Regions from separate parts of the Methylobacterium litchii genome, predicted to be linked through region 1. Evidence: predicted binding sites of a transcription regulator. Region 1 holds the regulator's gene; each other region holds the start of a gene.

Region 1 (9,373 bases):
AAAATTTCCGCGCCGAGGGCGGCGACCTGCGCGACGTCTCCTTTCCGACCATCTCCGGCTCCGGCGCGAACGGCGCCATCGTCCATTACCGGGTGACGCGGGAGACCGACCGGGCGGTGCGTCTGGGCGAATTGTTCCTCGTGGATTCCGGCGCGCAATACCCCGACGGCACCACCGACATCACCCGCACCCTCGCCATCGGTGAGCCCACGGCGGAGATGCGCGACCGCTTCACGCGGGTGCTGCAGGGCCACGTCGCCATCTCCCGCGCCGTGTTCCCCAAGGGCACGAACGGCGCGCAGATCGACGGCTTCGCCCGCCTGCCCCTGTGGCGGGCCGGGCTCGATTTCGACCACGGTACCGGCCACGGGGTCGGCGCCTTCCTCTCGGTGCACGAGGGGCCGCAGCGCATCGCCAAGACCGGCACCGTGGCCCTGGAGCCCGGCATGATCCTCTCGAACGAGCCGGGCTATTACGCCGCCGGGCGCTACGGCGTCCGCATCGAGAACCTCGTCCTCGTGGAGCCCCGCGCGGTGCCGGGCGGCGAGCGGCCGGTGCTCGGCTTCGAGACCCTGACGCTTGCGCCCTACGACCGACGCCTCATCGACACGTCCCTGCTGGAACCGGGCGAGCGCGCCTGGATCGACGCCTACCACGCCCGCGTGCGCGCGGCCCTGTCGCCGCTCCTCGACGCGCCGACGCGGGGCTGGCTGGAGGCCGCGACGGAACCCCTCGGGGCGTAAGGCCCGCCCCTGCCCCAATTAAGCCGGTGCGGAGGCCGAGAAACCCTCCGCCGCCCGGCGCGAAGAGTCCCGCATGATCGCCCGCCTTCTCCTGATCCTCGCCTGCCTCGGTTGCGGCCCCGCTTTGGCGCAGGGTTTCCGCGTGCCGGCGGACCTCGTGCGGGCGAGCCTCGTGGCCGAGCCTTCGGCGGTGGCGGGCGGCACGCCCTTCACGCTTGCCGTGCACATGAAGCTCAAGCGCGGCTGGCACGTCTACTGGCGCAACCCCGGCGATTCCGGCCTGCCGCCGGAGGTGACGTGGACGCTGCCCGCCGGCTTCGGCACGGGGGCGATCCGCTGGCCGGCGCCGCACCGCATCCCCATCGCGACGCTGATGAACTACGGCTACGAGGACGAGGTGACGCTCCTCGTCCCCGTCACGCCGCCGCCGAGCCTCGACCCGGCCGAGCCGGTGCGGATCGCCGGCAAGCTCACCTACCTCGTCTGCGAGACCGAATGCGTGCCGGGCGCGGCCGACCTCGCCCTGACCCTCCCCGTGGGCAAGCCGACGCCGGACCCCGCCAACGCCGCCCTGTTCACCCGCGCGCGGGCGGCGCTCCCCGTCGCCCCGGTCTGGCCGATGCGCCTGTCCCGCGAGGGCGACCGCATCCGCCTGGACTTCGCCACGAGCGGCCTGCGGGCGGACTCGATCAAGTCGGCCGCCTATTTCCCCTATGGCGAGACCGCCCTCGAGAACGCCGCCGAGCAAACTCTCAGCGTTGATGACCAGGGCTTGCACCTGAGCCTGACACGGGGCGACGACAAGACCTTCCCCCTCTCCCTGCCCGGCGTGCTGACGGTGGAGGAGGACACTGGCAACGGCCTAGTCCGCCTCGCCTTCGCCTATGGCGACGAGCCGGCGCAGGTGCCCTCCGCCGCCGTCGCCCCCCCGGCGGCGGCCGGCGCCCTGCCCGTCCCGGCGGCGGACCAGCCGACCCTGCTCGCCGCCATCGGCCTCGCCCTGCTCGGGGGGCTGATCCTCAACCTGATGCCCTGCGTCTTCCCCGTGCTTTCGATCAAGGTGCTCGGCCTCGTGCGCCAATCGGGCGAGAGCCGGACCCGCGTGCGCCTGCACGGCCTCGCCTACACGGCCGGCGTGCTGGCGAGCTTCCTCGCCCTCGCCGGCCTGCTGATCGCCCTGAAGGGCGGCGGGGCGAGCCTCGGCTGGGGCTTCCAATTGCAATCGCCGCCGGTCGTGGCGGGGCTCGCCTATCTCCTCGTCGCGGTGGGCCTGAGCCTGTCGGGGGTGTTCAGCCTCGGCGGACGCTTCGCCGGCCTCGGCGACGGCCTCGCGCGGCGTTCGGGGCTGCCGGGCTCGTTCTTCACGGGCGTCCTCGCGACCCTCGTCGCCACCCCCTGCACCGCGCCGTTCATGGGCGCGGCGGTGGGTTTCGCCCTGACGCAGGGGCCGGCCATAGCGCTGGCCGTGTTCGCGGCCCTGGGGCTCGGCCTCTCCCTGCCCTTCCTGGCCCTCACCCTGTGGCCCGGCGCCGTGCGGGTGCTGCCGCGCCCCGGCGCGTGGATGGAGACGCTGAAGCAGGCCCTGGCCTTCCCGGTCTACGCCACGGCGGCGTGGCTGATCTGGGTGCTGGCGCAGCAGGTTGATGCGCGGGGGCTGTTCGCGGCCCTGATCGGCGTGGTGCTGGTGGGCTTCGCCGCCTGGGCCTGGGAGCGCAGCCGGGGCGCGACGGCCCTCGGGGAACGCATCTTCCAGGGCCTCGCGGGTCTCGCGATCATCGCCGTGGTGACGCTCGGCTTCGGGCTGGCGCAGCAGCGGGCCATGCCGGCGGCGCAGGCCGCCGCCGAGGGCACCGAGCCCTACAGCCAAGCCCGCCTCGACACCCTGCGGGATGCGCGCCGGCCGGTCTTCGTGAACCTGACGGCGGCGTGGTGCATCACCTGCGCCGTCAACGAGACCACCTCGCTGTCGCGGCCGTCCGTGCAGGCGGCGATGCGGGCGAAGGGCGTGACCTACCTGAAGGGCGACTGGACCAACCAGAACCCCGAGATCACCCGCCTGCTGGAGCGACACGGGCGCAGCGGCGTGCCGCTCTACCTGCTCTACGCGGGCGGCGGCGACCCCACGATCCTGCCGCAGATCCTCACCGAGGGCACGGTGCTGGAGGCGCTGGCCGCGATCCCCGACCGCACGGCCGAGGCGCGCTGACCTCTCACGGCTCCAGCGAGAAGGTCTCGTCGAAGGCGTAGCCCGAGCCGCGCACGGTGCGGATCGGATCAGCCTGACGCGGGCCGTTCAGCGCCTTGCGCAGGCGGCCGACATGCACGTCCACGGTGCGCTCGTCGATGTAGACGTCGTGCCCCCAGACCCCGTCGAGCAATTGCTCGCGGGAGAAGACCCGGCCGGGGCTGAGCATCAGGAATTCCAGCAGGCGGAACTCGGTCGGCCCGAGATGCAGCTCCTGGCCGCCGCGCCGGACCCGGTGGCCGGTGCGGTCGAGCTCGATGTCCCCTGCCGCCAGCCGGTCGGCCACATGGGCGGGCTTGGCCCGGCGCAGCAGCGCGCGGACGCGGGCGAGCAGTTCCGGCACGGAGAACGGCTTGACGATGTAGTCGTCCGCCCCCGTGCCTAGGCCGCGCACGCGGTCCCCCTCCTCGCCCCGGGCGGTGAGCATGATGACCGGCATGCGCTCGGTCTCGCGGCGGGCGCGGATGCGGCGGCACAGTTCGATGCCGGACAGGCCCGGCAGCATCCAATCCAGAAGGACGAGGTCCGGGGTGCGCTCGGCGAGGAGCAGTTCCGCGTCGTCCCCGCGCGCGGCGGCATCGACGCTGAAGCCCTCCGCTTCGAGGTTGTACCGCAGGAGGGTGGTGAGCGCCTCTTCGTCCTCGACGATCAGGACACGCATGCTCGGGAGTCCATTCCACGCCCGTTCCCCCCGGCCGGGCTCGACCGAGGGTGGCGGGCAACACTGATACGCCGAAGCCGTCACCGCCGGGGAGGCGATGACGGCGATGGTTCACGCGCCGGGGGTGACGGTCGCGTAGTTCGAGGCGTCGTTCTTCGGCCGGTCGCCCATGAAGATCTCGCCCGTGGCGAGGTAATGGATCGTCTCGGCGATGTTGGTGGTGTGATCGCCGATCCGCTCGACGTTCTTGGCGCAGAACAGCAGGTGTGTGCAGAACGAGATGTTGCGCGGGTCTTCCATCATGTAGGTCAGGAGTTCGCGGAACAGCGAATTGTAGAGGGCGTCGATCTCGCCGTCGCGCTCCCACACGTCATGCGCCGCCTTGGTGTCGCGGCTGGCATAGGCGTCGAGCACGTCCTTGAGCTGCCCCTCGGCGAGGTCGCTCATGTGGCGCACGCCGAGCACGATCTTCTGCGCCGGCGATTGGTCGGCGATGGCCGTGACGCGCTTGGCGACGTTCTTGGCGAGGTCGCCGATCCGCTCCAGATCGCCGGAGACGCGGATCGCGGAGATGGTCTCGCGCAGGTCCACCGCGAGCGGCTGGCGCCGGGCGATGAGAAGGACGGCCTTCTCCTCGATCTCGCGCTGGAGCGTGTCGAGGCGCTTGTCGGCGATGATGACGGTCTGGGCCAGGGCCTCGTCCTGCCGGGCGAGGGCGAGGGTCGCCTCGCCGGTCATCTTCTCCGCGACGCCGCCCATCTCGGAGATCGAGCGGCGCAGGTCTTCCAAGTCCGTGTCGTAGGACGTGACGATGTGGCCGGGCATGGCGAGACCTCTGCGGTTCGTGGTCGGTGGCTCAGCCGAAGCGGCCGGTGATGTAGTCCTGCGTCTTGCGCTCGTTCGGGTTCATGAAGATCTTGTCGGTCTGGCCGAACTCGACCAGCTCGCCGAGATACATGAACGCCGTGTACTGCGAGATGCGGGCGGCCTGCTGCATGTTGTGCGTGACGATCACGATGGTGAACTCGTCGCGCAGCTGCTCCATCAGCTCCTCGATGCGGCCCGTGGAGATCGGGTCGAGGGCCGAGGTCGGCTCGTCGAACAGGATCACCTCTGGCTTCTGGGCCACGGTGCGGGCGATGCAGAGGCGCTGCTGCTGGCCGCCGGAGAGGCCGGTGCCGGGCTGCTTGAGCTTGTCCTTCACCTCGTCCCACAGGGCGGACTTGCGCAGCGATTCCTCGACGCGGACGTCGAGGTCCGCCTTGGGCAGCTTCTCGTAGAGGCGCAGGCCGAAGGCGACGTTGTCGTAGATCGACATCGGGAAGGGCGTCGGCTTCTGGAACACCATGCCGATGCGCGAGCGCAACTCGTTCAGGTCGACGTTCGAATCGAGAACGTTGCGCCCGTCGAGGAGGATCTCACCCTCGGCGCGCTGCTCCGGGTAGAGGCTGTAGATGCGGTTGAAGCAGCGCAGCAGGGTCGACTTCCCGCAGCCCGAGGGGCCGATCAGCGCCGTGACCTTCCGGTCGTAGAAGTTGAGGTTGACGCTCTTCAGGCCGTGGAACGACCCATAATAGAAGTTGAGGTTCTTGACGGCGATGCGGACGGCCCGGTCGGTGGCGGCGTTGCCACGGCTGAGGTCCCCGGTCGGCAGCGCGGAGGCGGCGTTCATCGTCATGTCCTCGTGATGGGTTCGGACGTCACGCCCTCAGCGGGCGTTCTGCGGCTTGATCACCAGGCGGGCGATGATCGACAGGGCCAGGATGGTCGTGGTGATCAGCAGGGCGCCGGCCCAGGCGAGCCCCTGCCAGTTCGGATAGGGCGAGAGGGCGAACTGGTAGATCATCACAGGAAGGTTCGCGACGCCGCCCATCAGGTTGGGGGAGAACCAGGAATTGTTGTTGAGCGCCGTGAAGAGCAGCGGCGCGGTCTCGCCCGCGATGCGGGCCAGCGCCAGGATGATGCCCGTCACGATGCCGGAGGAGGCGGCCCGCCACGTCACCGAGGTGATGACCTTGGACGCCGGGGCACCGAGCGCCGCGCCGGCCTCGCGCAGGGTGCCGGGCACGAGCCGCAGCATGTCCTCCGTGGTGCGCACGATCACCGGGACGGCGATGATCGCCAGAGCGACGCCGCCGGCCCAGCCGGAATAGGTCCCCATCGGCCGCACCATCAGGGTGTAGACGAACAGGCCGATCAGGATCGACGGCGCCGAGAGCAGCACGTCGTTGAGGAAGCGGATGATGTCCGCGAGCTTCGAGCCCCGCCCGTATTCGGCGAGGTAGGTGCCCGCCATCACGCCGACCGGGGTCGCCACGACGATGCCGATCGTCGTCAGCACGAGGCTGCCGAGGATGGCGTTGGCAATGCCGCCGCCTTCCGAGCCGGGGCCGGGGGTCGGCTGCGTGAACAGGGTCGGGCTGAGGCCCCGGATGCCCTCGACGATGAGCATCAGGAGGATCGAGCCGAGCACCACCGCGCCGACCACCGTCGCGACGAGGCAGGAGATGCGCAGGGCCCGGTCCGCCACCCGGCGACCGGGGCGGACGCGGCTGGCGCGGAGGGGGGACGGGGTCGTCACCAAGGGGTTCGTGGCATCCATCGGGATCGGCTCCTCAGGCGGCCCGGACGCGGCGGGTCAGCAGCCGCGCGACGATCAGCACGATGAAGGTGATGACGAACAGGATGCAGCCGAGCGCCATCAGGGCGTTCAGTTGCAGGCCGTCCGCCTCGTTGAACTCGTTGGCGATCCGCGAGGCGATGGTCGAGGACGGGTCGAAGATCGAGGCCGAGAGCCGGTTGGCGTTGCCGACCACGAAGGTCACCGCCATCGTCTCGCCCAGCGCCCGGCCGAGGCCCAGCATGATCGCGCCGATGATCGACACGGCGGCCTGCGGCACGAGGACGTGGCGCACCACCTCCCAGGTGGTGCAGCCGATGCCGTAGGCGCTCTCGCGCAGGACCGTGGGGATCTGGTCCAGCATGTCCCGGGCGATCGAGGCGATGAACGGCACGATCATGATCGCCAGGATGATGCCGGCGGTGAAGATGCCGACGCCCGAGGGCACCCGCGCATAGAGCAGCGTGCCGACCACCGGGAGCCCCTCGACGAGGTTCGAGAGGGGGATCTGCACGAAGCGCGCGAAGATCGGGGCGAAGATGAACAGGCCCCACATGCCGTAGATGATGCTCGGCACGGCGGCGAGCAGTTCGATCGTCATGGCGACGGGCTTGCGCGCCCAGCCGGGGCAGAGCTGCGTCAGGAAGATCGCGATGCCCAGCGAGACCGGCACGCCGATCAGCAGCGCGATCACCGCTGAGGCGAGGGTGCCGATCACCGCGACCAGGGCGCCGTATTGCTCGGTGCCGATGTTCCAGGCGCTGGAGGTGAGGAAGCCGAAGCCGAATTCGCGGAAGGCGGGCCAGCCGCCGTAGAGGATCGAGCCGAGGATGCCGGCCAGCACCAGCAGCACGAGCAGGGCGGCGGCGTAGGAGCAGGTACGGAACACCGCATCGAGCCCACGGCTCGGACCCCGGCGCGGGGTGGAGCGCGTCTCGGCGATGGCGATGGACTGCGACAAGGCGGGCATCCGCGATTCTCTGGAATGGACGGACTTCTATCGTGGCGGCACCCGCGATGCGAGGGAGGGGGCCCGAAGCCCCCTCCCCGCGCGGGATCTAAAGTCCCAGGATCACATGCCGAAGACGGGCTTGCCGTCCTTGCCCTTGATGGTCTTCCACTCGTCGTGGATCAGGGCGACGACGTTGTCCGGCAGCGGGACGTAGTCGAGGTCCGAGGCGAGCTTGTCGCCGTTCTTGTACGACCAGTCGAAGAACTTCAGCACGTCGGCGGCCTTCGCCGAGTCGGCCGGCTCCTTGTAGACGAGGATGAAGGTCGCGGCGGTGATCGGCCACGCATCCGCACCCGCCTGGTTGGTGAGCGAGATGCCGAAGCCCGGAGCGGCCTTCCAGTCGGCGCTGGCGGCGGCCGCCTGGAACGCCTTGTCGGTCGGCTCGGGGAACTTGCCGTCCTTGTTCTGGATGAGCGTGTAGGCCAGCTTGTTCTGTTTGGCGTAGGCCGATTCGACGTAGCCGATCGAGTTCGGGACCTGCTTCACGGTGGCGGTCACGCCCTCGTTGCCCTTGCCACCCTGGCCCACGGGCCAGGAGATCGTCGTGGCGGCGCCGTATTCCTTCTTCCACGCCTCGGAGGCCTGGGAGAGGTAGGTCGTGAAGATGTTCGTCGTGCCCGAGGCGTCGGACCGGTAGACCGGCGTCACGTTCGCGTCGGGGAGCTTCACGCCCTCGTTCAGCTTGGCGATGCGCGGGTCCGACCACTTGGCGATCTTGCCGGCGTAGATGTCGGCGATGAGTTCGCCGGTCAGCTTCAGCTTGCCGGCCTCGATGCCGGGGATGTTCACCACGGTGACGACGCCGCCCATCACGGTCGGGAACTGGATGAGGCCGTCCTTGGCGAGCTGCTCACCCTTCAGGGGAGCGTCGGTGGCGCCGAAATCGACGGTCTTGGCCTGGATCTGCTTGATGCCGCCGCCGGAGCCGATCGACTGGTAGTTCAAGCCGGTGCCGGTCTCCTTGCGGTAGGCTTCCGCCCACTTGGAATAGACCGGGAAGGGGAAGGTGGCCCCCGCTCCCGTGATGTCGGCGGCGAGCGCCGCGGAGGCGAGCTGGGCCGTCGCGAGGCCGAGGGCGAGCGCGTAAGCGAAGGGTCTCAAGGGTGTCTCCGTCTCGGTCGGCTGCGCCGCCGGGCCCCGGGGCGATACGGCGCAGATCCAAGGGGCACGGAAGGGTCCGGCCGGCGCTCGGGGCGGTACGCCGGTCGTATGACAGGGCTATGACAACCCCGGCGCGCACACCCTTTTGCGCTGCGGTAAGAACCTGATTTCTCGAATCGATCCGGCCCGGACACAAATCAGCAACGGAGCCTCGGAGACCTTCCTCCAAGGCGATGGCACGGGATGGCGGCCGGCTGCGTTGATGTCGCATCGATCCGTTGCCCGGAGGCACCGGGCGATGGGGCCGAAGGGATCGTGGACGTGGTGACAGGGCCTGCGAGGGAGGGCGACGATCCGGACGCGGCCTGGCGTGAGCTTCACGAGGAGCGCGAGGCGTTGGAGCGGGCGCTGTCCCTCTGCCAGACGCGGCAGCGGGTGGCGCGGGACGCGGCCGAGGCCGGCGAGGCCGCGCGCGAGGAGGCGGACCTGCTCCTCAGCCTGGACCGGGTGCTCACGCGGATCAGGGCGGCGGAGTACGGGCGCCAGCCCGGCGCCCGGCGGTGGTGAGCGCGCGTCAGAGGGCCTGACGGCGGTCGCGCTCCTTGTGGCGCAGGCGCAAGAGCAGATCGATCTGCGAATCGGGGATCGGCTGCGTGTCGATGCTGTCTTCGTAGACGCGGCGCAGGCTCTGGCCGAGATGGCCGGTATCGACGCCATTCCCCGGCTTCGCGGACGCGATGCGTGTTCCTGCCATGGCAGCAGTCCGGCTCATGGTCCTCTCCGATACCGAAAACCGGCTCGACCGACGATGACGGGACGAGCGATGGCGACACTCCACTAACTTGGTTAACTACGCGTTACCGTCAACCTATCGTTAAGCTTGCGGCGGAACCTGCGACAATACTGTCCGGTTCAGACACCCAGTAACAATCGGGCGGCGGCGGCGCGGGCCTCGTCCGTCACCGTGGCGCCGGCGAGCATCCGGGCGATC
Region 2 (9,373 bases), on a different contig from region 1:
GCGAGGTCCTGGCCGCGCGGCCGAAGCGCGTCGTGGTGATCGGCGCTGGCTTCATCGGCTGCGAGGTCGCCGCCGTCTGCCGCGAACTCGACCTGAAGGTCAGCCTCGTCGATCCCGCCGCCACCACGCTCTCGCGGGTGCTCGGCACCACCGTGGGCGGGATGATCGGTGAGGTGCATCGCAAGGCGGGCGTCGAGATGCGCTTCGGCAGCGAGGTCGAGCATCTCGAACACAAGGACGGCCGTGTCACCGGCGTGCGGCTCGCCGACGGCAAGCATCTGAAGGCCGATGTCGTGGTCGTCGCCCTCGGCGCCGTGCGCAACATCGAATGGCTCGACGGCTCCGGCCTCTCGGCCGATCCCGGCGGGCTCGATTGCGACGAGCACGGCTTCGTCCTCGACGATCAGAGCCGCCCCGACCGCGCCATCACGGCAGCGGGGGATGTCGCGCGCTTTCCCCACCCGCTCTATGGCGGACGGCGGGTGGCGCTGGAGCATTGGGGCCATGCGGTCGCGCAGGCCGAGTATGCCGGGCGCCTGCTCGCGGGGCTCGAACCCGCCGCGCCCTACGCGGCGGTGCCGAACTTCTGGTCCACCCAGGGCACCATGGTGGTCAAGTCGGCCGGCCTCACGGACGGCGCCGACGCGGTCGCCATCGTGCAGGGCAACCCGGCTGAGCGCCGCTTCGTCGCCGTCTACGGCCGGGCCGGACGGTGCATCGCGGCGGTCGCCGTCGACAGCGCCCGCTGGCTCCCGATCTACGCCGAAAAGGTCGCCACCGCCGCGCCCTTCCCCCCGACCGAGACGGCCACCGACCGTCCCTTGCGCGACCTCGAGATCCAGGATCCGGGCTTCGCCTGACAGACCGGCAACGGAGCCGACATTATGGCCGACGCCACTCTCCTCAACCAAGTGAAGGACTTCGCCAACCGGGCGAATCCGTACCCGATCTACGCCAAGCTGCGGCAGAACCCGGTCTCGCACCAGGACGACGGCACGCCGGAGGGCACTTGGGTGGCCTCCACGCATGGCGCCATCGCGAGCCTGCTCGGCGATCCGAGGGTGAGTTCCGAGACCCTGCCGCCGGCTGACCGGCCAAAGACCGGCAACCCGGTGAAGGACTACCTGATCAAGCCGATCAAGGACCGGATCACCAATCAGCACCGACCCTTCATCTTCCGCGATCCGCCGGACCACGATGCCCTGCGGGCGGCGGTGATGCACCAGTTCACCCGCGAGCGGGTGCAGGGCATGCGTGCCCGCTCCGACCGGCTGGTCGAGGAGTTGCTGGACGCCAAGTGCGACGCGCACCGCTTCGACGCGGTGGACGACCTCGCCTATCCCCTGCCGGTGACGGTGATCTGTGAATTGTTCGGCGTGCCCCGCGAGGACGAGGCGCAGTTCCATTCCTGGGCGACGCAGCTCGCCACGGCCCTGGAGCCCGACAGCCTCGCCGACGACGAGAACCGCGCGGAGAACAGCCGGACCTTCGACGCCATCGCCGACTACATGTCCGGCCTCATCAAGGACAAGCGCCGCCACCCGAAGGACGACATGCTCTCGGGGCTCGCCAACGAGGTGACGCCGGCGGGCGTGAAGATGGGCGATTACGACCTGATCGCCACCTCGGTGCTGATGCTGGTGGCCGGGCACGAGACCACGGTGAACCTCATCACCAACGGCCTGCTGACGCTGCTGCGCCACCCGGACGAGTTCGAGAAGCTGAAGGCCGACCCGTCGCGGGCGCCCCGCGTCATCGAGGAATTGCTGCGCTACGAGCCCCCGGTGCAGTTCCGGACCCGCACGACCCTCAGCCCCATCGACATCGCCGGGGTCACGATCCCCCAGGGCGCGGACCTCGTGTTGCTGCTGGCCGCCGGCAACCGCGACGCCTCGGTCTTTCCCGATCCCGACACGTTCAACCCCGACCGGGTCGGAAGCCGCCATCTCGGCTTCGGCGGGTCGCTGCACTACTGCGTCGGCGCGCCCCTCGCGCGGTTCGAGGCCGAATCGGCGCTGACCGCCCTAACGCGCCGGCTTAAGAACCCGCGCCTCGTGGAAGACCCGCCGCCGTACCGGTCCGGTGCGGCCCTGCGTGGGCCGCAGCACCTTCCCGTCGCCATCGACGGGATGGCTTAGCTCAGCCCTCCCGACGGCCGAACACCGCGTGGAGCAGTCCCTGCTGGGCCGCGACCGGGCTCGCCACCGGGCGCGGCGTCGGCCGGTCCTCGGTGATCAGCCCGTCGAGGTGGAGGATGCGCGAGTGCAGCCGCCGCGTGCGCAGGATCAGCTGCTGCAGGCGCATCGGCAGGAGCGCGAAGGCCTCGGCCTTCGGCGGCTCCGTGGCGCCGAGCTTCACCCGGTGCTTCTCCTCCGTCGCCTGGGCGGGGGTCATCTCGCCCTCGGCTACGGCGCGCTGGACCAGAAGCCAGGACGCGATCTGCATGAGCAGCGTCGTCAGGCGCATGCTCTCGGCGGCGTAGCTTAGGGTCGCGTCCCGCGAGACGAGGCGCGATTCGTCCCGCCCGTCGCCGTCGAGATAGCCCGCCGTCTCCTCCACGAGGGCCATCCCGTCGCGGAACAGGGCCTTGAACGCGTCCGAGTGAACGTAGCTGGCTCCGAACTCCACCCACTCCCGGTTGTCCCGAAACGTTACGTCGTACCCGTTCATCCTGCCTCCTGTGCCGCAGAGCGGCCCCGTCTGTCCCAGGCCGGACCATCGCCCAGCGGATCCTGCGGTGGCGGGGCAATCCTAGCGCCTCGGGCGCGGCGTGGCGAAGTTACCTCTCGTTAACCTTAAACCGCCAGAAGCGCCGATCGCCGACTCCGCCCGCAAATTTGAGCGATCTCCGATCCGCGCCGCCCTCGCTGTGGACGACTTACGGTGGTGAGAATGGGCCTTATCGACTGTGGCGCGCAGGCCGCAGGGGCGATCAAGCCGCGCCTCAGGTGCGGCGGCGCACGGCGACGCCACATTCCGGCCCCTTCGATAGGGAGTGTTAAACGCCATCACGACACGGTGCGGCCCACCACTCCGAAGGCCGCCCGGGCCAAACGACATCCGGACCAGAGCCAGCGACACATGCGCAGACAGGCACATCACCGGTACACCCCCCTCCGCTCCACGGCCGTGCTCGGCCTTGCGCTGAGCACCGCCCTCGTCGGCGTGGCGATGGCGGCTCCGGCCCGCGATCAGGCCGGCTACGCGCAGGCCGAGTGGGCGCAGGATTACGCGGCGCCGGCCGCCATGCAGGTCCAGCGCGAGACGGTGCCGATCCTCTCGCCGCAGACCGTCGCGGCCACCGAGCAGATGGCCGAAAAGTACCGCGAGATCGTCTCGCGCGGTGGCTGGCGTCCGGTGAACGGCGCCGAGCGCCTACGCATCGGCTCGAAGGGCCCGGCCGTGGCGGCCGTGCGCCAGCGCCTGATCGTGACCGGCGACCTCGACCCGGCCTCGGCCAACACGGGCGTCTATGATTCCTACGTCGCGGCCGGCGTGAAGCGCTTCCAGGCCCGTCACGGCCTGAGCCAGACCGGCGCCATGAGCGCGGCGACCGAGCAGGCCATGAACGTGCCCGCCGAGATCCGCCTGCGCCAGCTCGAGACCAACGTGCTGCGCCTGCGCTCCTACTCGGGCGACCTCGGCCGCCGCTTCGTCATCACCAACATTCCGGCGGCTCTGGTGCAGACCGTCGAGGACGGCCGCATCGTCACCCTGCACGCGGCCGGCGTCGGCAAGATCGACCGGCAGTCGCCGATCATGAACACCAAGGCGACGCAGATCAATTTCAACCCGACCTGGACGGTCCCGGCTTCCATCGTGAAGAAGGATCTGATCCCGAAGATGCAGAAGGATCCGAACTACCTCACGGATAACCGGATCCGCATCCTGTCGAACGGCCAGGAAGTCTCGCCGAAGGCGGTGAACTGGAACTCCGACGAGGGCACCCGCTACACCTACCGACAGGATTCGGGCGCCGACTTCAACTCGATGGGCATCGTCCGCATCAACATCCCGAACCCCTACGGCGTGTTCATGCACGACACGAACACCAAGGGCGTGTTCGGCGACGATTTCCGCTTCATCTCCTCGGGCTGCGTGCGCGTGCAGAACGTGCGCGAGTACATCACGTGGCTGCTGAAGGACACGCCCGGCTGGGGCCGCGAGCAGGTCGAGCAGGCCATCGAGAGCGGCAAGCGCGTCGATGCCACCCTCACGCAGCCGGTGCCGGTCTACTGGACCTACATCACCGCCTGGGCGACCCCGGACGGCGTCGTGCAGTTCCGCGACGACATCTACAAGCGTGACGGCGTGAACGTGCCCTCGACCATCAGCGCCCCGACCCCGGTGGCGAGCGCCGAGTCGACCATGCCGCAGACCTTCGAGCCGGGCGACGAAGACGCCAACTAAGCGCGACACGCACCGCGATCCGAAGGCCCGCGTCTCCCCAGGCGCGGGCCTTTCTCGTATGGGGCACGGCTGTCATGCGCCGGTCGCTGAAATCTGCTGCATCGGCCGGGCCAGAATGGAGCCACCCATGCCGCCTCTGACCCGCCGCGAGACCCTCGCCGGCGCCGCCGTCCTGACGCTCGCCGCCGGACGCGCCGAAGCCGAGGCGAAGGAGGCCACCGGCATCGTGTTCGGCCTCGACGGCGCCGCCCGCGCGCCGCTGCCGAACGTCCTCGTCTCCAACGGGCAGGAGGTGGTGCGCACCGATGCCCAGGGGCGCTACCGGCTGCCGATGCCGGGCGACGGCACGGTCTTCGTGGTCAAGCCGCCGGGCTACGCCCTGCCGCGCGATGCCGACAACGTCGTCCGCCACAGCTACATCCACCAGCCGGAGGGCACGCCGCACGAGATCGGCCTGCGCTACCGGGGCGTCGCGCCGACCGGCCCGCTGCCCACCTCCATCGACTTCACCCTGACGAAGCAGGACGAGCCGGAGGATTTCGACGTCCTGCTCTTCACCGATCCGCAGCCGGAGACGCGACACGAACTCGACCACGTTCGCGATACGGCGGTCGCGCGGGCGATGGGCATCCCGGCGGCCTTCGGCCTCACGACGGGTGACGTGCTGTTCGATGACCTTTCCCTCTACGGGCGGTCGAACGCCATCGTCGGGCGCATCGGGATCCCCTGGTACAATCTCCCCGGCAATCACGACCTGAACATGCAGGCGCCCGACGCCCGCTACAGCCGCGAGACGTGGAAGCGCGTCTTCGGCGCTCCGTCCTTCGCCTTCCAGCACGGGCGGGCGCTGTTCGTGCTGCTCGACAACGTGGTCTGGCTCGGGCCGCCGGTTCCGGTCGGCGGCAACACCTACGAGGGGCGGCTCGGTGAGCGGAACCTCGCCCTCCTGCGCAACCTCCTCGCGGAGGTGCCCGCCGATACGCTGATCGTCCTCGCGACCCATATCCCGCTGCAGACGGACGCCACGCCGAGCGGGCCGCACAACAACACCGCCGACCGCGAGGCGCTGCTCGACATCCTGCGCGGACGGAAGGTGCTGGCCATCTGCGGCCACACCCACACGACGGAGCATCATTACCTCGCGGAGGGGCTGCATCACCACGTGCTGACGGCCGTCTCGGGCTCATGGTGGAGCGGGCCGGACACCCGCACGGGCATCCCCTCGGCCGACAGCCGTGACGGGACGCCGAACGGCTTCCACGTCCTCTCCGTGCGGGGGACCGACTACACCACCCGCTACATCCCGGCGCAGGGCGAGCCGGACGGCACGATGCGCATCGCCTTCGAGAGCCAGATCCGAAGCGGCGCGCCGGAGGTCGTGCGCGCGCTGCGGCCGATGGAGGCCCTGCGTCCGCCGATCCCGCAGGACGCGCTCGCCGACAGCCTCGTGGTGGTCAACGTCTTCGACGGCGGCCCGAAGACGGCGGTGACGTGGCGTGTGGGCGATGGCCCGGCCGAGCCGATGGTCCGCACCCGCCGGCCGGACCCGTTCGTCACCGAACTCTTCGCGCGCTATCCCGATGCCAAGAAATCCTGGGTCCAGGCGATCCCGTCGAGCCATGTCTGGACGGCGCGTCTCCCGGCGGACCTGCCGCCGGGAGCGCACCGGATCACCGTGGAAGGGAGCGACGAGTACGGCCGCCCCTTCCGATCGGCCACGGTGCTGGAAATCACCCGTGGCGTGTGAGGTGCCTCAGGCGGCGAGCTGCCGCTGGCCGTGATTGCCCTCGCCGATCTCCTCGATGATCTTCTTGCAGAAGGCGTCGAGGTCGTCGGGCTTGCGGCTGGTGACGATGCCCTGATCCGTCACGACGTCCTTGTCGTGCCAGTTGCCGCCCGCGTTGATCACGTCGGTCTTGATCGACGGGAACGAGGTGAGGTCGCGGCCCTTCACCGCCCCGGCCTCGATCAGCAGCCACGGGCCGTGGCAGATCGCGGCGACGACCTTGCCGCTGGTCAGGAAGCTCTTGATGATCTCAAGGGCCTTCGGCTCCAGGCGCAGCTTGTCGGGGTTGATCTGGCCGCCCGGCAGGACGAGGGCATCGAAGCCGGAGGCGTCGAGGCTCTCGATGTCGGCATCGACCTTCACGTCCTTGCCCCAGTCGGTCTTGTCCCAGCTGCGGATGGTGCCTTCGCTCTGGCGCGACTTCGGCGCGGCAATGGTCACCTGGGCGCCGGCCTCGGAGAGCTTGGCCTGCGGCACGGTGAGTTCGGTCTCCTCGAAACCGTCCGTGGCGATGATGAGGATCTTGGCTTGCTTGATGTCGGTCATGGGGCATCTCCCAATCGTGGAGTTGCCCGCCCAACCGTCTGACCGCTTGCCTGTTCCCTAAGCGATTGAGGCAGTTCGCCCCATTGGCGAGCAGGGTTTCCACCCGGAACAAGGCCGTGCCGGACCCGTTGGCCCCCAGAACCCGGACGCGTCAGGAGACACCGATCATGGCCAATCCAGGCATCCCCGATCCGACCCCCGGCGATCTGCCGCTGCCCCCGCCGCCGCCCGATCAAGAGCCGGATATCGGGCCGACCGGCCCGCGCACGCCCTACCCGGTCAACGACCCCGGCGTGGGTGAACCCGGCGGTCCCGGCTCCGAGCCGGACGTGTTCCCTGGCTCCCCGACCGACCCCGGCACGCGGATGTAATCCGCGTCGGGACGTCAGTGCCCGCCATGCGAGGCGCGGACGTCCCTCGGCGCTGCGAGGATTTCGGAGAGGCTCGTCGCAACGTGACGGGCCTCTTCGTCCGTTAGGCGAAGCTGGAACGGGGGGAGGGCGCCCGCCTGGAAGGCGACGACGGCCTGTCCCTCCTCGTCGGTGCCGACTTCGATGGCCGCCGAGGTCACGTCGAGCATGGCGATGTCCTCGCCCAGCGCGTCGGCGGTTTCCGGGTCGTCGCCCTCGTCCGATTCGTCGATGGCCGTGAGCAACTGGCCGACGGCGCGCATCAACGCGCGGGCGGCCCGCGCATCCATCACCACCGCCGTCGCCTGATCGTCCTTCTGGAACGAGAGCTGGATGTTCGCGCCGTCCAGCGAGACCGAGATGCCTGCCATATACCGCCCGGAAGCCGTTTCGATGCGCCCGCTCCGGCCGACAGGGTCGGTGCGGAGGCGGGCCGATGTGCCAGCCGTAAGCGGCTGTTCCCTTTGTTCTATATGCACCGCCGGGCGGGGAAAACACAGGGGCCGGAAGGGTGCGGCGCTGACGTGCCTCGGTTGCGACCCCGGTGATGCCTTGTTGCCGCCGCAGGGTCGGCCTATCTAAGTCGGTGGGGGGCACACCTGTCGAGACCGACGCTCACGCGAAAGGTTCTGTGTCTCGCGCCCCGCCGCTCTGGAAAACACCAGACAGACCGTCGTGCCATTTGCGGCCATGATGCCGCGCGCACGATCTATGGACGAACGAGGTACACTACGTGAATACCGGCACTGTAAAGTGGTTCAACGAGACCAAGGGCTATGGATTCATCCAGCCCGATGACGGCGGCAAGGACATCTTCGTCCACATTTCCGCAGTCGAGCGCGCCGGAATGCGCAACCTGGTCGAGGGCCAACGGATTTCCTACGAGATCCTGCAGGACAAGCGCAGCGGCAAGGACGCCGCCAGCAACCTTCAGGCCGCCTGATCCAAAGCCAGACTGACGGGGCACCCTGAACGGCCCCAATCGACAGCCGTCCCGGGCGCAGAGGCGTCCGGGACAGCGCAGGACCCATAATGAGAAACGACGCCGGATGCGCAGGGACGCGCCGGTCCAGATAAGAAAAGCAGACACGAGAATGCAGTTCGAGTTCACGCGGCGCCGCAGCGTCCGCTCCCCCGTCACCGATGCGCCCACCTTCAAGGTCGGCCGCCTCGCTGATGCCGGCAAGACCGGCCGGGACATGAGCCACCTGATCGACCGCTCCTACAACTACCACTCCTCGCGCGAGCTGCACTGGCATCTCGCCGACCGTCTCGGCCTCGCGCCGAACGCGGTCTCGCTGCGGGAGACGATCGCCGCCTGACGGTCGGGGCGCTTCAGGCGCCCCAGGCCGCGATCACCGGATCGCGCAAGGCGTTGGAAAGGGCGACCAGCTCGCCATGGACGGGATCGGCGCGGTTGTAGACCGCGCCCTCGCCCCGCAGGCTGCACACGGTGCCGCCGGCTTCCCGCAACACCAGATCGGCCGCCGCGAGATCCCAATCCCGCGCGTCCGACGAGATCATCCCCACATCGACGGAGCCTTCGGCCACCCGCACGAGGCGTAACGCCAGCGACGGGATCCGGTCGATTCGCACGAAATCGGGCTCCGGCCCCGCGCCCCGCGTCAGCCGGTCGAGCATCGGCTTCGGCCCGGTGATGCGGGCCGCGTGCAGGCTCTCGCGCGGGTCCACCACGATCTTCTGCTCATCGCGATAGGCGCCCTGGCCCCGCACCGCCTCGTAGGCGACGCCGAGCGCCGGCGCGTGCACGAAGCCGATCACCGGCTCGCCCGCATGGAGCAGAGCCACGGCGATCGACCAATCGGGATGCCCCGAGAGGAAGGCGCGGGTGCCGTCGATCGGATCCACGATCCACACGAGGTCCCGCCCGATCCGGGCGTGGTCGTCCGCCGTCTCCTCCGACAGCCATGCCGCCTGTGGCACCATCTCGCTGAGGCGGATCTTCAGGAAGGTGTCGACGGCGACGTCGGCCTCCGTGACCGGCGAGCCGCCGGCCTTCGACCAGACCCGCGCCGTGGTCTGCTGGCCCTTCCGGAAGAACGGCTTCGCGATGGAGGCGGCCTCGCGCATCACCGTGCGCAGTTCGGGCATCATGTCCGCCACGCTCGCGTCGGTGAAGGGCTTCGACATTCTGGTCCTGCTTCGGACGTGCCGGCGACAGCGCGGAAAGGGTCGCGCGGGCAGCGACGGGCGCCGGGTT
Region 3 (9,373 bases), on a different contig from region 1:
CGGCCGGGCTGATCGTGGTCTCGGCGCGCGTGTCCGGCGAGCGGCGCGACCGGAGCGGGATCGGCCTGTTCCTCGTGCCCGCCGACGCGGCCGGCGTGAGCGTGACGGCCTATCCGGCCCAGGATGGCGGCCGGGCAGCGGAGGTCTCGTTCTCCGACGTGTCAGTCCCGGCCGACGCGGTGCTGGGCGACCCGGAGGCGGGCCTGCCCCTGCTGGAACGGGTGGTCGAGCACGGCATCGCGGCGCTGGCCGCCGAGGCGGTGGGCTCGATGGAGACCCTGCACCGGCTCACCGTCGAGTACCTGAAGACGCGCACGCAGTTCGGCACCTCCATCGGCGCCTTCCAGGCGCTGCAGCACCGGGCCGTCGACATGCTGATCGAGCTGGAGCAGGCCCGCTCCATGGCGCTCTACGCCGCGATGATGGTGGAGTCGGACGATCCGGCGGCCCGCGCGGCGGCGCTGGCGGCGGTGAAGATCCGCATCAACACCGCCTGCCGTGCCCTCGGCCAGGAGGCGGTGCAGTTGCACGGCGGCATCGGCATGACGATGGAATATCTCGGCGCCCACCACTTCAAGCGCCTCGCGATGATCGCGACGCAGCTCGGCGACACCCCGCATCACATGCGGACGATCACCGACGCGGAGGACGGCCTGCTGGCGGCGTGAGGGGGCAGCCCCTCACGTCCTCCGGGGCGTCAGTTGAACACCGAACCCAAACCGCCCTGCACGCGGGCGAGGCCCGACTTCGCGACGCCGTTGCCCGGGTCGATGGTCGCGGCGCGCTGGTAATTGTCGAGCGCTTCCTTGCGCTGGCCGGACTTCTCGTAGGCGAGGCCGCGATAGGCCCAGGACGTGGCGTCCTTGTTGTTCACGTTGAGCGCCGCGTTGTAGTCTTCAATCGCCTTCGGATACTGGTTCGTGGCGATCAGGCTCTGGCCGCGCGCGGCGTAGGGCGCCGAGACGAAGGGGTTCCGGTCGATGGCCGCGTCGAAATCGGCGATGGCCTGGGTGTCGAGACCCTGCTTCTGCTTCACCAGACCGCGCGCGTGGTACGCCTCGGCCGATTCGGGGCTCAGGCGGATCGCGACGTTGAGGTCGTTGAGGGCGCCGTCGAGGTTGCCCTGCGCCCGCTCCACGTTGGCACGACCGATATAGGCCGGGCCGTAATTCGGATCGGCGCTGATCGCCTTCGAGAAATCCTGCAGGGCGGCGTCGTTGCGGCCGGTCTGGCGCAGGGCCAGCGCCCGGTTGTTGTAGGCCGAGGCCGAGTTCGGATCGAGCTGGATCGCCTTCGTGAAGTCGTTGATCGCCTCGCTGAACTGGCCCGCGCGGGCATAGGCCGCGCCGCGGGTCGTGTAGGCAGCAGCGTCGTTCGGGTTCCGCTGCACCACTTCGCTGAGCGAGGCGATGTTGCTCGTCGTCGCCCCCGTCGTATCCGTTTCCAGCACCGCGTACTGGCGCGCGCCCGCGGCCGAACCCACGGTCTCGCAGCCCGCCAGCCCCGCAGCCGCGACCACCGCCGCGCCGACCAGCGCGGCCTTCACGAGCCCGTTGCGTTGCGTCATCGCCCCATTCTCCCGGGAGCCGCCGCGCCCCGCACGGTGCCCCGCCCCTAGTCCTGTCCGCGCCGGCGCATCGCGCCCGGTTCCGGCAACCCGCGCGCAACGTCGCGCAACGCGGTGAATGCCCCCTTAAGCCGGGCCGCCCGATCGCAGCCGGGCGAACCCTGGAACGGTTGGAAGCGGCGGGATGTGGCGAAGGTATGGCCCCCCGCCGCCGGGCCGCGCAATCGCGCCGCCCGCCGGCTCTTCCGGCGGACGGGTGTGGCGCGCGGGCCGCAACCGGGATGGGTGAAATCAGCCCTTGAGGCGGGTGACGTGGCCCATCTTGCGGCCGGGGCGGGCCTCGCCCTTGCCGTAGAGGTGCAGGTGCGCGCCGGGCTCCGCGAGGAGCGCGCGCCACGCCTCGACCTGATCGCCGATCAGGTTCTCCATCTCGCAGGGCAGGCCGCCGACGCGGGCCGCGCTGCCGAGCGGCCAGCCGCAGACGGCGCGGACGTGCTGCTCGAACTGCGAAGACAGCGCGCCCTCGATGGTCCAATGCCCGGAATTGTGGACGCGCGGCGCGATCTCGTTGACCACGAGCCGCTCGCCGCCCTCGCGCACGAGGAACATCTCCACCGCCAGCACCCCGACATAGTCGAGGGCGTCCGCGATGGCGCGGGCGATGCGGAACGCCTCCTGCGCCGTCTCGGGGGAGACGCCCTCGGCCGGCACCCGCGTGAAGGCCAGGATGTGGTTGCGGTGCTCGTTCTCGCAGAGGTCGAAGGCGGCGAAGCTGCCGTCGGCGCCGCGCGCGGCCACCACCGAGACCTCGCGCTCGAAGGGCACGAAGCCTTCGAGGATCAGCGGCGCGCCGCCGAACTCGGCGAAGATCGCGTTGCGGTCGCCCTCGCCGGGCTCGCGGATGATGCGCTGGCCCTTGCCGTCGTAGCCGAAGCGGCGGGTCTTCAGCACCGCCGGCAGGCCGATCGTCTCCAGGGCGCGGGCGAGGTCGTCGGGGGTGTCCACGGGCCGGAACGGCGCCGTGGGGATGCCGAGCCGATTGATGAATTCCTTCTCCGAGAGCCGGTCCTGCGTCGTCGCCAGGGCTTCGGCGTTCGGGTGGAGCGGCGCGTGGCGGGCCAGCACCTCGGCGGTGGCGCGGGGGATGTTCTCGAACTCGTAGGTCACGACATCCACCGACGCCGCGAAGGCCGCGAGCGCCGCCTCGTCGTCATAGGCGGCGCAGGTGGTGCGGGCGGCCACGTCGAAGGCCGGGCTGTCGGCATCGGGGGCGTAGACATGGACCTTCAGCCCATGGTTCGCCGCCGCGAGGGCGATCATGCGGCCGAGCTGTCCGCCGCCGACGATCCCGAGCACCGCGCCGGGGGCAATCGCGTTCTGCGTCACTGTCCTTGAGTCTCCGGCCGTTCGGCCACGGATGCGCTCTGCGCCGCGCGCCATGCGTCGAGGCGGTCCGCCAGCGCCTCGTCCGAGAGCGCCAGCACGGCGGCGGCGAGCAGCGCGGCGTTCACCGCCCCGGCCCGGCCGATGGCGAGGGTGCCCACCGGCACGCCCGCCGGCATCTGCACGATGGAGAGCAGACTGTCCTGCCCCGAGAGGGCCTTCGATTCGACGGGGACGCCGAAGACCGGCAGGCTCGTCATGGCGGCGGCCATGCCCGGCAGGTGCGCCGCGCCGCCGGCCCCCGCGATCACCACCTTGAACCCGTCCCCGCGCGCGCCCTTGGCGAAGGCGACGAGCCGGTCGGGCGTGCGGTGGGCGGAGACGATGCGGGCATCGTAGGGGATCGCCAGCGCATCCAGGGTCTGCGCGGCATGGCACATGGTCGCCCAGTCCGACTGGCTGCCCATGATGATCGCGACGGGTGGCGCCGACATGCGTGGTCCCAGCAAAAGAGGGCGCTTAACCGCGCAGAACGCGGACCGCAAGGCGGGACGGCTGCCGACCCACCGCTCTCAGGCGATGATGTCCGGCGTCAGCACGTCTTCGATGTGGGAGATCCGGTCCCGCAGGGTGAGCTTGCGCTTCTTCAGCCGCTGGATCTGCAGCTGATCCCCCGCCACGCTCTGCTCCAGCGCCTCGATGGCGCCGTCGAGATCGCGATGCTCCTCGCGAAGCCGGACCAGTTCCGATTCCAGATCGGACTGCCCGTTCTCACCCGACTCAGCCGCCATCGCACCCTGGAAAACCGAAACCCCTTCGAAGGTCAGAAGCATGCGTCACGCCTCGGCGGTGGGCAAGCGCTGGAGCAACCCTTGCGAAAGGTTGCCCAGCGAAAACGCTTCGACAGGCCCGCGAACCTGTGTCAGTCTGCCCGTGTCAGAACAATGACAGGAGATTCGCCTCATGTCGCTGCAGACGCATCTGAGCCAACTCGCCCGCAAGCACGAAGCCCTCGAGCGCGAGATTCAGGAGGCCATCCACAGGCCCTCGGCAAGCGACCAGCAGATAGCGGAACTCAAGCGCCGAAAACTTCACCTCAAGGATGAGATGAACAGGCTGCAAGCCAACGGCACCTTGCACTGACACCCATACGATAGGCCAAGGCAGGCCGCGCCGCTCCCCACAGGACGGCGCGGCTTTTTCATGCCCGAAGGTCCAGGGGCGACACCGATGACGGTGCGGCCGGCGATCTGGTAAGCTCGGCGCGAGACGGCGGAAGACCGTCGCACGACCCCGAGGACACGCCATGCCCGCGAGCCGCTACGCCGAAACCCACGCCGCCGCCGCGCGCGATCCCGAATCATTCTGGCTGGACGCCGCCCGCGCCATCGCCTGGGACCACGCGCCGGAGCGCGCCTTCGATGGAGCCCAGGGCCCCTACGGGCGCTGGTTCCCGGATGGCCGGCTCAACGCCTGCTACAACGCCGTCGACCGGCACGCAGAATCCGACCGCCGCGACCAGGTCGCGATCATCCACGATTCGCCCGTCACCGGCACCAAGCGGACGATCACCTACGGCGCCTTGCGCGACGAGGTGGCGACGCTCGCCGCCGTGCTCACCGACCTCGGCGTCGGCAAGGGCGACCGGGTGGTGATCTACATGCCGATGGTGCCCGAGGCGATGGTCGGGATGCTGGCCTGCGCCCGGCTCGGCGCGGTGCATTCGGTGGTGTTCGGCGGCTTCGCGGCCAACGAGCTCGCCAAGCGCATCGAGGACGCGCAGCCGAAGGTGGTGCTCGCCGCCTCCTGCGGCATCGAGCCGAACCGGGTCGTCGCCTATAAGCCGCTCCTTGATGCGGCCATCGCGGCCTCCGCGCACAAGCCCTCGGCCTGCCTGATCTTCCAGCGCCCGCAATGCCGGGCCGACCTCGACCCCGCCCGCGACCACGACTGGGCCGGGACGATGGAGGCCGCGCGGGCGGCGGGGAAGCACGCCGGCTGCGTGAGCATGGCGGCCACGGACCCCCTCTACGTCCTCTACACGTCGGGCACGACGGGCAAGCCGAAGGGCGTGGTGCGCGACACGGGCGGCTACCTCGTGGCGCTCGCGTGGTCGATGCCGAACCTCTACGGCGTCGCCCCCGGCGAGACCTATTTCTGCGCCTCCGACATCGGCTGGGTCGTCGGGCATTGCTACATCGTCTACGCGCCGCTGCTGCACGGCTGCACGACGGTGCTCTACGAGGGCAAGCCGGTGGGCACGCCGGATGCCGGCGCGTTCTGGCGGGTGCTGGAGGAACACAAGGTCGTGTGCCTGTTCACGGCGCCGACAGCTTTGCGCGCCATCAAGAAGGAGGACCCGCAGGGCGAGCTGGTCGGACGCCACGATCTGTCGGCCTTCCGCTCCCTGTTCCTGGCGGGCGAGCGGGCGGACCCGGATTCCGTCGCCTGGGCCGAGCGGGTGCTCGACCGGCCGGTCATCGACCATTGGTGGCAGACGGAGACCGGCTGGCCCATCGCCGGCAACCCGGTCGGCCTCGGCCTCCTGCCGGTGAAGCGCGGCAGCACCTGCGTGCCGATGCCGGGCTACGACGTGCGCGTCCTCGACGAGGGCGGCAAGGAGGTGCCGGCGGGCACGATGGGCACCATCGCGATCCGCCTGCCCCTGCCGCCCGGCTGCCTGCCGACCCTGTGGGGCTCGGACGAGCGGATGCGCGAGAGCTACCTCACCACCTTCCCCGGCTATTACGACACGTCGGATGCCGGGATCATCGATGAGGACGGCTACATCACCGTGCTCGGCCGCACCGACGACATCATCAACGTCGCCGGGCACCGGCTCTCGACGGGCGGCATGGAGGCGGTGCTCTCCGCCCACCCGGACGTCGCGGAATGTGCGGTGATCGGCATCCGCGACGCCCTGAAGGGCGAGGTGCCCTGTGGGTTCGTCGTGCTGAAGGCCCGCGTCGCCCGCGACCCCGCCGAGATCGAGCGGGAACTCGTGGCGAAGGTGCGGGAGGAGATCGGGCCGGTGGCGGCGTTCAAGCTGGCGCTCACCGTGCCGCGCCTGCCCAAGACCCGCTCGGGCAAGATCCTGCGCGCCACGATGAAGCGCATTGCCGACGACGAGCCCTGGACCATGCCGGCCACCATCGACGACGCGAGCGTCCTCGAGGAGATCGGCGACAGTCTCAGGACCCGCGGGATCGGCGGCTAGGGCTTACTCCGCGTCGTCGTCGTCGCTCGGCAGGCCGATGCCGGCGGCGGGGGTGAGAGTGCCGGTGGCGGTGGGGCCGTTGTCGGGGCTCGTCGGGATGGCGCCGGCACCCATGGCGATCACCTCGGCCATGGCGCGCTCCTTCTCGGGGATGCGCGGATCGCGGGAGATCATCTCGGCCTCGCGCTGGAGGCGCTGGTTGCAGGCGCGAGAGGGAAACCCGCCCTGCGGAGTGCAGGCATCGTGACGGGCGCAGGCCGCGTCGAGGGCGTCGATGGGGGGCAGGGGGGCATTGTTGCCCGGCCCGCAATAATTGCCGTGGATCAACATCTTCGGCCCACCGAAGGCGGCGGGCTGGGCCTGGGAGGCACCCGCGAGGGCGACACAACCGGCGGCGAACACGAACGGAGCGGTGAATCTCGGAAGCATCATGATCGGAATCCTGGGCGATCTCGCCCCCTCAGGCGGCTCGCTTGGGCCGCCGCAGCGCGGCGACGCACACAAAACAGGCCTTCCAATCGGCGGGTTCCCGGTTCGGGACGATGGGGCCGCTTGGCCGCACCGCAGCACTGCCCCAGATTGACCCCATGCCGGAGGACCCCATGACCGCACGCCTGTTCGAGTCCCTCACCCTCGATTCCCTGACCCTGGAGAACCGGATCCTCATCGCGCCGATGTGCCAGTACTCGGCCCGCGACGGGGAGGCGACCGACTGGCACATGATGCATCTCGGTCAACTGGCCATGTCGGGCGCCGGGCTGCTGACGCTGGAAGCCACCGCCATCTCCCCCGAGGCGCGCATCACCGCCTGGGATCTCGGCCTCTACAACGACGGCTGCGAGCGGGCGCTGGCCCGCGTCCTCGGCGCGGTGCGCGAATACGCACCGATCCCGGTCTGCATCCAGATCGCCCATGCCGGCCGCAAGGCGTCGAGCGACGCCCCCTGGTCCGGCGGCAAGCAGATCGCGCCGGATCACCCCTATGGCTGGCGCACCGAGGCGCCGTCCCCGGTGGCGCACGGCGAGGGGGAGGTGCCGCCGCACGCCCTCGACGGCGCCGACCTGAAGCGGGTGCGCGACGAGTTCGTGGCCACCGCCAAGCGTGCCGTGCGCCTCGGGATCGAGGCCGTGGAGCTGCACGGCGCCCACGGCTACCTGCTGCACCAGTTCCTCTCGCCCATCGCCAACAAGCGCACGGACGAGTACGGCGGCAGCCTCGCCAACCGGATGCGCTACCCGCTGGAAATCTACGATGCGGTGCGGCAGGTCGTGCCCGCCGGTTCGCCGGTCTGGTTCAGGGTCTCCGCCACGGATTGGGTCGAGGACGGCTGGGACCTCGACGAGACGGTGGAACTCGCCCAGGCCCTGAAGAAGGCGGGCTCCCCCGCGATCCACGTCTCGACCGGAGGCGTCTCGCCCAAGCAGGCGATCAAGGTCGGGCCGGGCTATCAGGTGCCCTATGCCGAGCGGATCAAGGCCGAGACCGGCCTCACCACCATCGCGGTAGGGCTGATCACCGAGCCGAAGCAAGCCGAGGACATCCTGGCCGAGGGCAAGGCCGACGCGATCTCTCTGGCCCGCGCCATGCTCTACAACCCCCGCTGGCCCTGGCATGCGGCGGCCGAACTCGGCGCGCGGGTACACGCGCCGAAGCAATACTGGCGCTCGCAGCCGCACCACCTGAAGGACCTGTTCAAGGACACGTCCTTCGGCCAGCGGTAAGGCATGGACCCATCCCGCCGCGTGCGCGGCTCACTCCGGGTCGTGCGCGGACGGGAAGGGCTGCTCGACCGGCGGCGGCAGCGTGGCGGGGTCGATGCCCATCCCGGCGAGGTGTCGCTCGCAGGCCGTCCGCACCAGGGCGACAAGCGCGTCCAGGCGGGCGAAGCTGTAGGTCAGTTCCTCGTCGGTGATCTTGTAGTGCTTCGAGTAGCGCGCCTTGATGTAGGCTTGGTAGATCAGTTCGAAGCAGCGACGGGTGAGGCCGTGGTTCGCCGGCCAGACGGCCCGTAGTTCCGGCACCAGGGCCTCTGCCTTCTTGCGCAGGTTGCGGATGTTGTGGGAGGCCGGGGCATACAGCGTCAGCGTCAGCAACACGCAGGTATAGGCGTGCTCGGCCGTCTGATGTGCAAGGAAGGCCGCCCATTTCGGCGCGTTGTTCTTCAGCTGTCTGAATGATTCAAGGGCGCTTTCGGCATCCGGCAGCCAGCCCTGGAAATTGCCGATCGTCTCTTCGCGGACGATCTCCGGCGGCATCTTGCCCGGCGCGGCCAGGGGAAAGCCTTTCGCCTCGTAGAGGGCGATCCCCTCGCGCGCGATGTTGAGGAAGAACGGACGCCCCCGGGCGATCTGGTCGTTCACGTCGGCGTAGGCGTGAAGGATGAAGCCAACCTCGGGAAAACGCTCATCGACCATCCGCCTTCTCAGCAACCGGTCGTCGGCTTCCTCCCAATACTCGGCCTTGTCCGTCAGTTGCGGGTAGTTGACCACGACGAGGATGTCGAAGTCCGACAGGTAGTCGGTCTGAGGGGAATCCACGAAGTCGCCCCGGGCGAAGGACCCGAACAGGACGATCTTGAGGATGCGTCCGCCCCGGGTCCAGGCTTGGGTGCCCCGCTCGGTCTTCTTCTCGAACTCCTCCAGCAGGACGCGCACGACGTAGGCGAGTTGCCGCTGCCGCAGGCGGGGGAGGTGATCGAGGCTGGTCTTCATCACGCGTACCGGGGCCCCCGAGGGGCACCCGCCCGCCTCTACACGATCCGCCCCACCGTTTCGAGCGACGGCGTCGATCACCCCGCCAGCTGCAAGGCTGACGCGAAAGTCCGGCGAGGGTGATGATCGCTCTCAGGATGCTGGGCGAACAGGCCTCCGCCCCCGTCTTTGCGAGCGCAGCGAAGCAATCCAGGGACGCGCCACGTTCGGAAGCGGCCCGCTGCCCTGGATTGCTTCGCTGACGCTCGCAAAGACGGGGCGGGATGGTGGCGCCGTTCAGGCTTCTCGGTCAGACACCGAGGCGGAGGGTGGGCTAACTCATTTCGCCACCGCGCCAATCATCGGCCCCAGCGGCCGCCCGAGATCGGAGCGCCCGAGGTTCGGCGCGTAGAGGCTCGACACCGAGCCGTCGAGGAACAGGGCGTTGCGGCAGCCGAGGTCGTCGCGGAACAGCCGGGCGAAGGCGCCGAAGCTCACCGGCCGCTCGGAAATGGC

Evidence for each region. Region 1 encodes PhoB, which activates phosphate uptake and scavenging genes when phosphate is short. Its sites were predicted from a motif close to TGTCATNNANCTGTCAT; they were not measured.
Region 2: the regulator PhoB is predicted to act here: its motif matches at 4,481-4,497, upstream of AAHF99_RS20710 (calcineurin-like phosphoesterase family protein).
Region 3: the regulator PhoB is predicted to act here: its motif matches at 3,884-3,900, upstream of AAHF99_RS07895 (YdcH family protein).

Annotation. Positions count from the first base shown of each region.
Region 1 covers NZ_JBBXMY010000012.1:45,266-54,638, reverse strand. Annotated here, with positions in the region: gene AAHF99_RS19835 (aminopeptidase P family protein) at 1-743, shown strand, start outside; gene AAHF99_RS19830 (protein-disulfide reductase DsbD family protein) at 817-2,949, shown strand; gene phoB (phosphate regulon transcriptional regulator PhoB) at 2,954-3,649, opposite strand; gene phoU (phosphate signaling complex protein PhoU) at 3,761-4,474, opposite strand; gene pstB (phosphate ABC transporter ATP-binding protein PstB) at 4,506-5,321, opposite strand; gene pstA (phosphate ABC transporter permease PstA) at 5,358-6,251, opposite strand; gene pstC (phosphate ABC transporter permease subunit PstC) at 6,265-7,239, opposite strand; gene pstS (phosphate ABC transporter substrate-binding protein PstS) at 7,342-8,382, opposite strand; gene AAHF99_RS19795 (hypothetical protein) at 8,704-8,949, shown strand; gene AAHF99_RS19790 (hypothetical protein) at 8,957-9,154, opposite strand; gene recN (DNA repair protein RecN) at 9,295-9,373, opposite strand, start outside.
Region 2 covers NZ_JBBXMY010000013.1:97,184-106,556, forward strand. Annotated here, with positions in the region: gene AAHF99_RS20690 (NAD(P)/FAD-dependent oxidoreductase) at 1-860, shown strand, start outside; gene AAHF99_RS20695 (cytochrome P450) at 885-2,138, shown strand; gene rcdA (protease adaptor protein RcdA) at 2,140-2,670, opposite strand; gene AAHF99_RS20705 (L,D-transpeptidase family protein) at 3,082-4,410, shown strand; gene AAHF99_RS20710 (calcineurin-like phosphoesterase family protein) at 4,538-6,157, shown strand; gene AAHF99_RS20715 (type 1 glutamine amidotransferase domain-containing protein) at 6,164-6,742, opposite strand; gene AAHF99_RS20720 (hypothetical protein) at 6,910-7,113, shown strand; gene AAHF99_RS20725 (hypothetical protein) at 7,128-7,523, opposite strand; gene AAHF99_RS20730 (cold-shock protein) at 7,886-8,095, shown strand; gene AAHF99_RS20735 (AsnC family transcriptional regulator) at 8,247-8,474, shown strand; gene AAHF99_RS20740 (inositol monophosphatase family protein) at 8,488-9,303, opposite strand.
Region 3 covers NZ_JBBXMY010000003.1:100,042-109,414, reverse strand. Annotated here, with positions in the region: gene AAHF99_RS07920 (acyl-CoA dehydrogenase family protein) at 1-668, shown strand, start outside; gene AAHF99_RS07915 (tetratricopeptide repeat protein) at 698-1,567, opposite strand; gene AAHF99_RS07910 (5-(carboxyamino)imidazole ribonucleotide synthase) at 1,859-2,953, opposite strand; gene purE (5-(carboxyamino)imidazole ribonucleotide mutase) at 2,950-3,444, opposite strand; gene AAHF99_RS07900 (YdcH family protein) at 3,523-3,741, opposite strand; gene AAHF99_RS07895 (YdcH family protein) at 3,914-4,093, shown strand; gene AAHF99_RS07890 (propionyl-CoA synthetase) at 4,257-6,167, shown strand; gene AAHF99_RS07885 (hypothetical protein) at 6,171-6,596, opposite strand; gene AAHF99_RS07880 (NADH:flavin oxidoreductase/NADH oxidase) at 6,770-7,888, shown strand; gene AAHF99_RS07875 (nucleotidyltransferase and HEPN domain-containing protein) at 7,919-8,878, opposite strand; gene AAHF99_RS07870 (phosphodiester glycosidase family protein) at 9,197-9,373, opposite strand, start outside.